2 regions of the Solwaraspora sp. WMMD406 genome follow, and region 2 is predicted to be linked to the other one. Evidence: riboswitches for the same ligand, from Rfam matches in the RefSeq annotation. Region 2 holds a riboswitch; the other holds the start of a gene.

Region 1 (4,954 bases), 3.0 Mb from region 2:
GCATCCGGTGGTCGTTGAGGTTCGCGGCGGAGACGCCCACGTGCAGCGGCAACCCGCCCCGGTCGCTCATGGCGTGGATCTTGGAGCCGGGCTTGCCCCGGTCCACCGGGCTGGGCCCGGTCAGGTCCCCCTTTTCACCGCGCGTACGTGCATGCTGTCGACACTCACCCTCGACCAGTCGATCCGCCCGGCCGCGCCGAGGACATCGAGCGTCGCCCGGTGCAGGGCGGTCATCACCCCGGCCTCGACCCATTCGGCGAACCGGCGGTGCGCGGTGCGCCAGTGGACCGGGAACGAGGCGGGCAGCTTGCGCCACGAGCAGCCGGACTCCAGTACGTACAGGATCGCCGCGAGCATCGCCCGGTCATCGGTCCGCCGCCGGCCGCCGCCCTGGTGCCTTTCCGGGTGCGGCGGCAGCAACGGCCGCGCGAGGTGCCACAACGCGTCGGGGCAGTACTTCTCCACGTCATCCACACCACGTCAACGAATGACCTTGAACTTCAACAACCCCAAACGACACACGGTCTTAGGCGTTCTCCGCCGCTCCATCGTGGGCGACCATCGTGCACCTCAAGATCAATGTGAGCGTCATCGTTGTCATCCGGGGACTTTGACAACAATGACGCTCACATTGATCTTGAGCAGTCGATGACGCGGTGGCGCCTCGACCGACGACGTTCATCGGATGTCCGCAGCTCGGTGGGGCGGCGCAGGGTCAACGACTGGAAGCGGCAGTCGCCGTGGCCCGTCCAGGGCGTGGAAGTCGACGAGGTCGAACACGTTGGTGGCGTACCGCCGGATCTGCTCGTCGGTACGCAGCGAGAAGAACCGGGGCGGGTCGTGGTCGTCCCAGTCCGCGACGCCCTCGGTGCCGTCAACCTGGCGTCGATGCCTTTCGCGCGGCAGGCGACGACCATCGCCGCAGTGAGGTCGCTGGCCACCGTCACGAGTTGCGGATCTCCCTGCGAAATGTCTGGTACGAGAAGTATCCCGATCGTGTGATGATCAGCTTGGCATGGAACTTAGCGTAATGGATATTGATATGACCATGTGACAGGTGGTGCAGTTGTGCTCACTAGCGGGATCCTCCCCACCCCCAGGAGGTCTACATGCGATTCCGCCCCTCGACTTCGACAGCCACCTCGATGCGAAGGACGATCGTCCTGGCCATCGCTGGTGTCGTCGGGATCTTCGCCATCGTCACCGGCCCGGTGTCGGCCGATCCCAAACCGACAGGTGTCGACCGCGACTCGATCGCCGGCCCGTACCGGGTGCTCGGGCCGAAGACCTTCGCCGACCGCGACGCGGTGGCCAAGACCGGTGCCGCGATCGACTACATCGAGCACGGCGTCCTCAACATCACCGCGACCCGTGCCGAGATCAGGGCGATCGAGGCGCTCGGCTTCGAGGTCGAAGCGGTCCGCGCCCCGGCCCGTGACACCGGCGACGTGGGCACGATGGACTTCCCGCCCTCGGACTCGGCCTACCACAACTACGCCGAGATGACCGCCGCCGTGAACAAGGTCGTCGCGGACCATCCGACCATCGCCCGCAAGATCAGCATTGGTACGTCGTACGAGGGCCGGGACCTGATGGCGGTCAAGATCTCCGACAACGTCGCCACCGACGAGAACGAACCGGAGATCCTGTTCAACTCACAGCAGCACGCCCGTGAGCACCTCACCGTCGAGATGGCGATCTACCTGCTCAACCTGTTCACCGACAGCTACGGCAGCGACTCCCGGATCACCAACATCGTCAACAACCGGGAACTGTGGATCATCCCGAGCGTCAACCCGGACGGCAGCGAGTACGACATCGCCACCGGCTCCTACCGGTCCTGGCGCAAGAACCGGCAGCCGAACAGCGGCGCCCTGGCGGTCGGCACCGACCTCAACCGCAACTGGGGCTACCTGTGGGGCTGCTGCGGCGGCTCGTCCGGCTCCCCGTCGTCGGACACCTACCGCGGTCCGTCGGCGTTCTCCGCGCCGGAGACCCAGGCGCTGCGCAACTTCGTCAACAGCCGGGTCGTCGGCGGCACCCAGCAGATCAAGGCCAACATCGACTTCCACTCCTACTCGGAGCTGGTGCTCTGGCCGTTCGGCTGGACCACCGCCAACACCCCCAGCGGAATGACCGCCGACCAGTACAACACCTTCGCCACCATCGGCGGCCAGATGGCCGCCACCAACGGCTACACCCCCGAACAGGCGTCCGACCTCTACATCACCGACGGCAGCAGCATCGACTGGATGTGGGCCGAACACGACATCTGGGCGTACACCTTCGAGCTGTACCCCGGCTCGTCCGGTGGCGGTGGCTTCTACCCGCCCGACGAGGTGATCCCGACGCAGACCGCCCGTAACCGGGAGGCCGTGCTGATCCTCAGCGAGTACGCCGACTGCCCGTACCGGGCGATCGGCAAGGAGAGCCAGTACTGCGGCGGCGGCCCGGTCGACCCGCCGGGCACCACCGTCTGGTCGGACACCTTCGAGACCGCGACCGGCTGGACCACCAACCCCAGCGGTACGGACACCGCCAGCACCGGGCAGTGGGAGCGGGGCGCGGCCCAGGCCACCAGCTCCGGCGGGGCGCTGCAACTCACCCCGTACCAGGGCAGCAACAGCCTGGTCACCGGCCGGCTGGCCGGTTCGTCGGCCGGTGCGTACGACATCGACGGCGGAGTGACCACCGCCCAGTCGCCGGCGATCAGCCTGCCGTCGAGCGGCACGTTGACCCTGTCGCTGGCCTGGTACCTGGCGCATCTCAACAACTCGTCGTCGGCGGACTACTTCCGGGTCAGTGTGGTGCACAGCGGTGGCACGACCACCCTGTTCAACCAGGCCGGCGCGGCCAGCAACCGCTACGGCTCGTGGTCGACCGGCAGCTACAACCTGACCCCGTACGCGGGTCAGTCGGTGCGCATCGTCGTCCAGGCGGCGGACGCCTCCACCGCCAGCCTGGTCGAGGCCGCCATCGACAACGTGACGATCACCCGGTCCTGATCCACCACGTTCGCGTCGACACCGATGATCGGGCGGGTCGCGGTGCGGTGTACGTCACCGTACGGCGGCCCGCCCGCTGTCGCGGTTAAGGCAGCTCACCGGTGGTGGGTTACGGTGCTACCCGACCACCCCGCAGCGAAGCCGGTGCGAATCCGGCGCTGTCCCGCAACTGTGATGCCCCGACCTGTCGGGGTGAGCCAGGTCGCCTGCGGAGCGGTCGCGAACCGCGCTCTCGAGGAAGGGCGCCTCGCCACGTGGCCGGGTCAGCAGCACGGACTCCGACCTGTCGGCGAAGCACCAGCCCTCGACCGACAGGAGGACCAGATGAGCAGACCCCGTTGGCGGACCGCCGCCATGACCCGTACCGATGCCCGAACCGCCGCCCGGACCGGACTACGCGCCGCCGCGATCGCCGCCGCGCTGGCCCTCACCGTCGCTGGCTGCGGCGGCGGCGCGACCGATGACGAACCGCAGGCCGAGTCGAGTCCGAGCGTCGCCGCCGGTTTTCCGGTGACGGTCGGCGAACTCACCCTGGACGAACGGCCGGAACGGATCGTGGCGCTGTCGCCGACCGCGACCGAGATGCTGTTCGCCATCGGCGCGGGCGACCAGGTCGTCGCCGTCGACGACAACTCCAACCATCCGGCGGGCGTACCCACCACCGACCTGTCCGGGTTCACCCCCAACGCCGAGGCGATCGCCACCTACGAACCGGACCTGGTGGTGCTCTCCGGTGACACCAACGGCGTGGTGGCCGGCCTGACCCGGTTGACCATCCCGGTCTACCTGGCGTCGGCGGCGGTGACCCTGGACGACACGTACCGCCAGATCAGTGAACTCGGTGCGCTGACCGGGCAGGTCGACGCGGCGAACGACCTGGTCGAGGGCATGCGTACGGAGATCGACAAGCTGGTCGCGGACGCGCCGAAACCCGCCGAACCGCTCTCCTACTACTACGAACTCGATCCGACGTTCTACACGGTGACCAGTGAGACCTTCATCGGTGCGCTGTTCGACATGGTCGGGCTGGTCAACATCGCCGACCCGGCGGACGCCGACGGGGCGGCCGGCGGCTACCCCCAACTGTCGGCCGAAGCGGTGATCGACGCCGACCCGGATCTGATCTTCCTCGCCGACACCAAGTGCTGCCAGCAGACCGCCGAGACGGTCGCCGACCGGGCCGGCTGGTCGACGATCACGGCCGTCCGCGACGGACAGGTCGTCGAACTCGACGACGACATCGCCTCGCGGTGGGGTCCACGCGTGGTCGACCTGGTACGCGCGATCGTCGACGCCGTCGACGCGGCCGCCTCCTGAGGTGACGTCCGCCGGAACCGGCCAGGCCGGGGCGATGGTGCCGCGTCGTCACCGCCCCGGCCTGACGGCGGGCTGGTTCGCCGGCGCGCTGCTCGCCGTCGTGCTGGCCGTGGTCGCCGGGCTGGCCTTCGGGCCGGCCAGCCTGCCGCCGGTGCGGGTCGCCGCCGAACTGCTCAACCTCCTGCCCGGTGCGCAGGTCGACAGCGGACTGAGCGAGCGGCAGATCGCCATCGTCACCCAGCTGCGACTGCCCCGGGTCGTGCTGGCATTGCTTGTCGGCGGCATGCTGGCGTTGGCCGGCGGCTGCTACCAGGGGGTGTTCCGCAACCCGCTGGCCGACCCGCACCTGCTCGGCGTGGCAGCCGGTGCCGGCCTGGCGGTCACCGCCGTGATCGCGCTGCGACCCGGCAGCGGGGTGCTGACCGGGCTGCCGGTGACGGTGCCACTGGCCGCCTTCGTCGGCGCGATCGGCGCCGTCGCCCTGACCTACCTGCTCGGCGCGGCCGGCGGCCGAGACCGGTCCACCGCGACGCTGATCCTCGCCGGGGTCGCCGTGTCGGCGTTCCTCGCCGCCGGGCAGACCTACCTGCTGCAACGCAACGTGGACACCATCCGCGAGGTCTACTCCTGGC
Region 2 (4,954 bases):
GACCAGCCCTCGAAACTGCCCGGCGGAGGTTTGCGCGCTGTCACACCGCGTTGGCTGTAGGTCCACGCGCCGCCGTTGGAGGCGTGCCAGTAGGACCAGTACGCGTTCGCCGGTGGGGTGTCGACACACGGTTCCTCGGCGACCGTCGGCTTGCCCTCGATCCGGCAGACGAACGATTCGCCCCAACGTGCGGTGCCGGTGATCGAGATCCCGGCGTTCTTCAAGGCCGCGTGACCGGTGGCTTGATCGCCGACGGCGCAGCGGACGATCGTCGGACCGCCCAGTTCCTGAAAGTCGACGACGACGGTGACTCCGTTGTCGTCCGGGCAGAATCCCGACCGACCGACGGCGGTCGCCGGATCCGCCGGTGCCACGGCCGTACCGGCGGTGAGGAGCACCACGGTGAGCAGTCGGACCGCCCGCCCCCCGGCCACTGTGCTCCGGGCCGACACCGCAGGCGTCGTGGTCACGGCCGGGCCTTGCGGCGGCGGGACGCCAGGATCAGACCGACTCCGGCGAGGACCGTCATGCCGCCGACGAGGCCGTACGCCGCGATCGGGGAACCGGTGGTGGGAAGTCGCCCACCGGTGGGCGGCGCGGTCGTCGCCGGTGCCGTGGTCGGGCCGGCGGTGGTCGTCGGCGACGGTGCCGTGGGGCTGGTACTCGGAGTCGGGGTGCCGCTCGGCGATCCGGTGGGTGACGCTGTCGGTGACGTCGTCGGCGTCGGCGACGTGGTCGGGTCCGCTGTCGGTGACGGTGACGTGGTCGGAGTAGCCGTCGGGGTCGGGGTGCCGGAGCCGATCTGTCCGAACGGCACCTGCGCCAGGCCGAGGACGGCCTGGGCACTGGCCCGGCGCCACTGGTCCAGTTCGAACTCGCCGATGCCGTTCGCGGCGGCCGCGACGAGTGCGTCCGGCGTGTACGCGATCGCGCCGACGTGGGCCGAGGCGGCCCCGGCGTTGCCGGCGGTGATCTGCTGTGCGGCGACGAACGCGGCGGCCCGACCGGCGGCGGCGGACTCACCGGCCGCCGCCAGGGCCTGCCCGGCCAGACCGGTGCTGTTGGTGTTGGGATAGGCGGTGAACCCGGAACCGCTGAAGGAGCCGTCGGCGGCCTGCACCGACAGCAACCACGACGTGGCGGCGGCCACCGGTTCGCTGGTGCCACTGGCTCCGGCGTCGGCGGCCGCGAGCAGCGCCTGGACCGCCATCGCCGTAGCATCGACCTCCATGTTCTGCTCGGTCGCCGGATCCGCCGCGCAGGAGGTGCCGGCGGCGCCCGGGTAGAGCCGGAACCCGCCGCCGGGACACTGCTGCCTGAGTAGGAAATCGACCATCGGCTGCGGTACGCCGCCGGATCGGGCCAGCCCGGTCACCGCCAACGACTGGCCGAACAGGTTCGACCCGGCGGTGGTGTCGAGGTTGACGTCGTACAGCCACCCTGCCTTGGCGCCCTGGTCAGCGCCGTAGATCAAGTCCAGGGTGCGCTGACGCCAGTCGTACCCGCCGAAGTCGGTGGGGTCGGCGCCGGTGACGACAGCCGCGAGAAGAACCTTCGCCGTCGAACCGCCGGTCACGAAATCGCCCGTCTCCGTGCGGATCGCGGCGTAGCCGTCGGCGTCGACGGCGAGTGCCTCGGTGACGGCCACGGCCGCCTCGGGTTCGGCGCCGGCGGCCCGCAACGCGAACAGCGCGTCGATGGTCAGCCCCCAGTCGGTGCCGACGAAGCCGGGTAGGCCGCCGTCGACGAGCTGACCCGCCAGCCAGCGGGAGCCGGCCTGGGCGGCGTCTGGGTTGGCCGCCGCCGGTAGGGCAGCCCATCGCAGGGCGGGTCCGGCGGACGACATGAGGCCGACCCCGGTGCCGGCCGCGATCAAGGCCAAGGCGGCGAGGGCCGGCAGGATCCGGCTGAGGGAGCCACGAACCATGGAGAAGACCTTTCGGAGCGGTGACCGAAACCGCATCCGCCCGGCCGCACGCGACCATGGCCGACCCGGGCTCGATCCGTAGACCACGACGTTCTGAGCCGCTCACTCCACAGTCGGGCATTCCGGCTCGCGCACCAGTACTGATGGGACACACCGGCGCGCATACGGTTGCGGGTCAGCGCCGGCCTCGCACCGGCTTCCCCCGCCTGGGAGCACATTCAGTTGTGACGAGCCGCTACCGAGTATGTCAGACGCGCCGACGCACCCGTCCGCACCGGACGTCGACGGCGGCGGCCAATCGGTTCGAATAGCGGATCTGGTCAGCGGTTGACAGCCACCTCGTCGGTGATCCCCGCCACGGAAGCCACCTCGATCGCGTTCTGGCCGTTGACGACCTGAACGAGCCGTGCCCACACTGTCCGCAGCAGATCCGTTCCTGAACGTCGATGGGGGAAGTCCGGTCGGAAGCCGGCGCTGGCCCGCAACGGTAGGCGGCGAACACCTCGCCGCGAGCCCGAGTACCCATCGACGTACAGCTGCAGAGTTCCTCACCCGTCGTGGCCCACGGGTCGGAGCCGCCCGGTCCGCCTGGGCTGCCTCGACGCCCGGGGCCGGAAAGGCGCCGCCCGATGGCCGTTCACCGCCACCGCGACCGTTTCCGACTCGTCACCACCGTTGTGCTCACCGTACTGGCGCTGACCGTGACCGCGGCCGTGCCGGCCGCCGCCACCCCACCGCAGACCCACCACCGCGTCGACGCGGCCGCCGGCTGGCTCGCCCGGCAGATGGTCGACGGGGAGCGCTTCGAAGTCGTCTTCGGCGGCGTCGCCTACCCCGATCAGGGCCTCACCATTGACGCGATCTTCACCTTCGCCGCCGCGAAGGAGGCCGACACCTACGCGACCAACGCCACCGCCTGGCTCGCCGAACCGGCGGTGATCACCGGGTACATCGGGGACGGCACGGAGGCGTACGCGGGCGCCACCGCCAAGCTCGCGCTCGGTGTGCAGGTCCGCGGCCTCGATCCGACGTCGTTCGGCGGTGTCGACCTGTTCGCCCGGCTCACCGGACTGATGGCACCCTCGGGCCGGTTCTCCGACCAGTCCGCGTTCGGCGACTACAGCAACATGTTCAGCCAGTCGTTCGCCGTCATCGCCCTGGACCGGGCCGGTGGCGCACCAGCACAGGCCGTGTCGTTCCTGGCCGACAGCCAGTGCCCGGACGGCGGGTTCCCGCTCCAGTTCGCCCAGGCCACCTGCAGCAGCGACGTCGACGCCACCGCGATGGCCGTTCAGGCACTGGTGGCGGCCGGCGAGTGGCACGAGGCCCAGACAGCGGCACAGTGGTTGATCTCCGTACAGGCCACCGACGGGTCCTTCAGCGCCGGCGGCGTGGCCAACGCCAACAGCACCGGCCTGGCCGCCCAGGCGCTGGCGGCGTCCGGACGGCTGCTGGCCTGGTGGCAGGCCCGCCAGTTCCTGCTCGGCCTGCAGGTCGACTGCGCCGGAAGCGCTGCCGACCGGGGGGCGATCGCCTACACCACCTCCGGGTTCGACCCCACCACCGCGCCCCGGGCCACCGCCCAGGCCGTACCCGGACTGGCCGCCGCCAGCCTCGTCACCCTGTCGGCCAACGGTTCCCGACCGGACGCACCGACCCTGGCCTGCGGCTAGGCCCGTCAGGCCGCGGCACCCCGCCCACGGAGGAAACATGACAACACTGATCCGCCGCCGTATCGCGGCACTCGCCACCATCGTCATGGTGGCGGCCGGTCTGGTCGCGGTCGACCCCCTGACCCGGCCGGCGCACGCCGCCGCCTGTGCACCCGGAACCGGCGTCACCGTGGTCGTCGACTTCACCGCCTTCGGCCTCGGCGTCCAGACCAACTGCTACCTCGGTGACCCACCCACCGGCCTCGCCGCTCTGCAGGGCGCGGGCTTCACGCCGACCGGAACGGTGCGGTGGGGCCTGGCGTTCGTCTGCCGGATCGACGGGCTGCCCACCGCAGCCACCGAACCATGTGTCAACACCCCGCCGGTCAACGCCTACTGGTCGTACTGGCACGCCACGCCCGGCGGTACCTGGAACTACAGCAGCCTCGGCGCGGGCAGCTACAACCCGGCCGTCGGCACCGTCGAGGGCTGGCGCTTCGGCTCCGGCCAGGCGCCGTCGATCACCCCGCCCTGATCACCCGACTCGCGTACCCGGCACAAGGTGAGACCGTCGAAGGCGGGCACCATGCCGCAGTCCACGCGGGGGTCCACCGCGATCTTGCGGTTCAGGCGGTCGAGAGCGCGGTACTGCGGTCGCATCCGCTCGTACTCGGGATCGTCGGTGGGCGCCTCCGGATCGACCACACGTCCGAAATGGAGAGTGTTGTCGACGATGACGAGCGCGCCCGGCCTGGCCAGCCGCAACGCGGCCTCGTAGTAGTGGTCGTACCGTTCCTTGTCGGCATCGATGAAGATCAGGTCGAACGGATCCGTCATCGCGTCGAGAACCTGCTCGGCCTCGCCCGTGACCGTTTCGATCCGATCGCCGACACCCGCACGGTCCCAGAAGGGGCGGGCGATGTCGAGCCACTGCTGGTTGCGTTCGATCCCCAGCACGGTGCCGTCGGCGGGAACGCCGGTAGCCAGGCACAGCGTGCTGTAACCGGTGAAGACCCCGATCTCGAGCACCCGTCGGGCGCCGGTCAACAGGGTCAGCAGGGTCAGCAGCCGACCCTGTTCCGGCGGCACCTGCATCATCGCCTCCGGAAGGGCGGCGGTCCGTTCGCGCAGGCCGCGAAGCGCGTCGCTCTCCGGAGCGGAGCATTCCCGAACGTACGTCAGCAGATCAGGAGTGATCTGGAGGTAGTTGATCATCTGCCGTCACCACCCGCGAGACTCGTCCGCACCGGCAGACGCGTGATCCCGGCGACGAAGTTCGACCGCAGATGCCGTACCGGACCGGCCAGTTCGAAATTGGTGACGACCCGACGCATCTCGGCGAACACCATCCGCAGCACGATCCTGGCCAGTGGAG

Evidence for each region. Region 2 has a riboswitch for cobalamin ahead of O7632_RS17135 (prenyltransferase/squalene oxidase repeat-containing protein). Riboswitches for the same ligand answer to the same signal wherever they lie in the genome.
Region 1: another riboswitch for cobalamin. It lies ahead of O7632_RS04110 (ABC transporter substrate-binding protein); the one in region 2 lies ahead of O7632_RS17135 (prenyltransferase/squalene oxidase repeat-containing protein).

The regions. Positions count from the first base shown of each region.
Region 1 is NZ_JARUBF010000001.1:913,781-918,734, forward strand. Features, by position in the region: one part of gene O7632_RS04095 (IS5 family transposase) at 1-126, opposite strand, end outside; one part of gene O7632_RS04095 (IS5 family transposase) at 126-465, opposite strand; partial or broken gene O7632_RS04100 (SAM-dependent methyltransferase) at 702-876, opposite strand; gene O7632_RS04105 (M14 family zinc carboxypeptidase) at 1,146-3,005, shown strand; adenosylcobalamin (AdoCbl) riboswitch at 3,115-3,254, shown strand; gene O7632_RS04110 (ABC transporter substrate-binding protein) at 3,360-4,322, shown strand; gene O7632_RS04115 (iron ABC transporter permease) at 4,357-4,954, shown strand, end outside.
Region 2 is NZ_JARUBF010000001.1:3,892,239-3,897,192, reverse strand. Features, by position in the region: gene O7632_RS17140 (hypothetical protein) at 1-434, opposite strand, end outside; gene O7632_RS17135 (prenyltransferase/squalene oxidase repeat-containing protein) at 467-1,927, opposite strand; cobalamin riboswitch at 2,022-2,178, opposite strand; cobalamin riboswitch at 2,337-2,472, shown strand; gene O7632_RS17130 (prenyltransferase/squalene oxidase repeat-containing protein) at 2,557-3,600, shown strand; gene O7632_RS17125 (hypothetical protein) at 3,638-4,114, shown strand; gene O7632_RS17120 (class I SAM-dependent methyltransferase) at 4,039-4,794, opposite strand; gene O7632_RS17115 (cytochrome P450) at 4,791-4,954, opposite strand, start outside.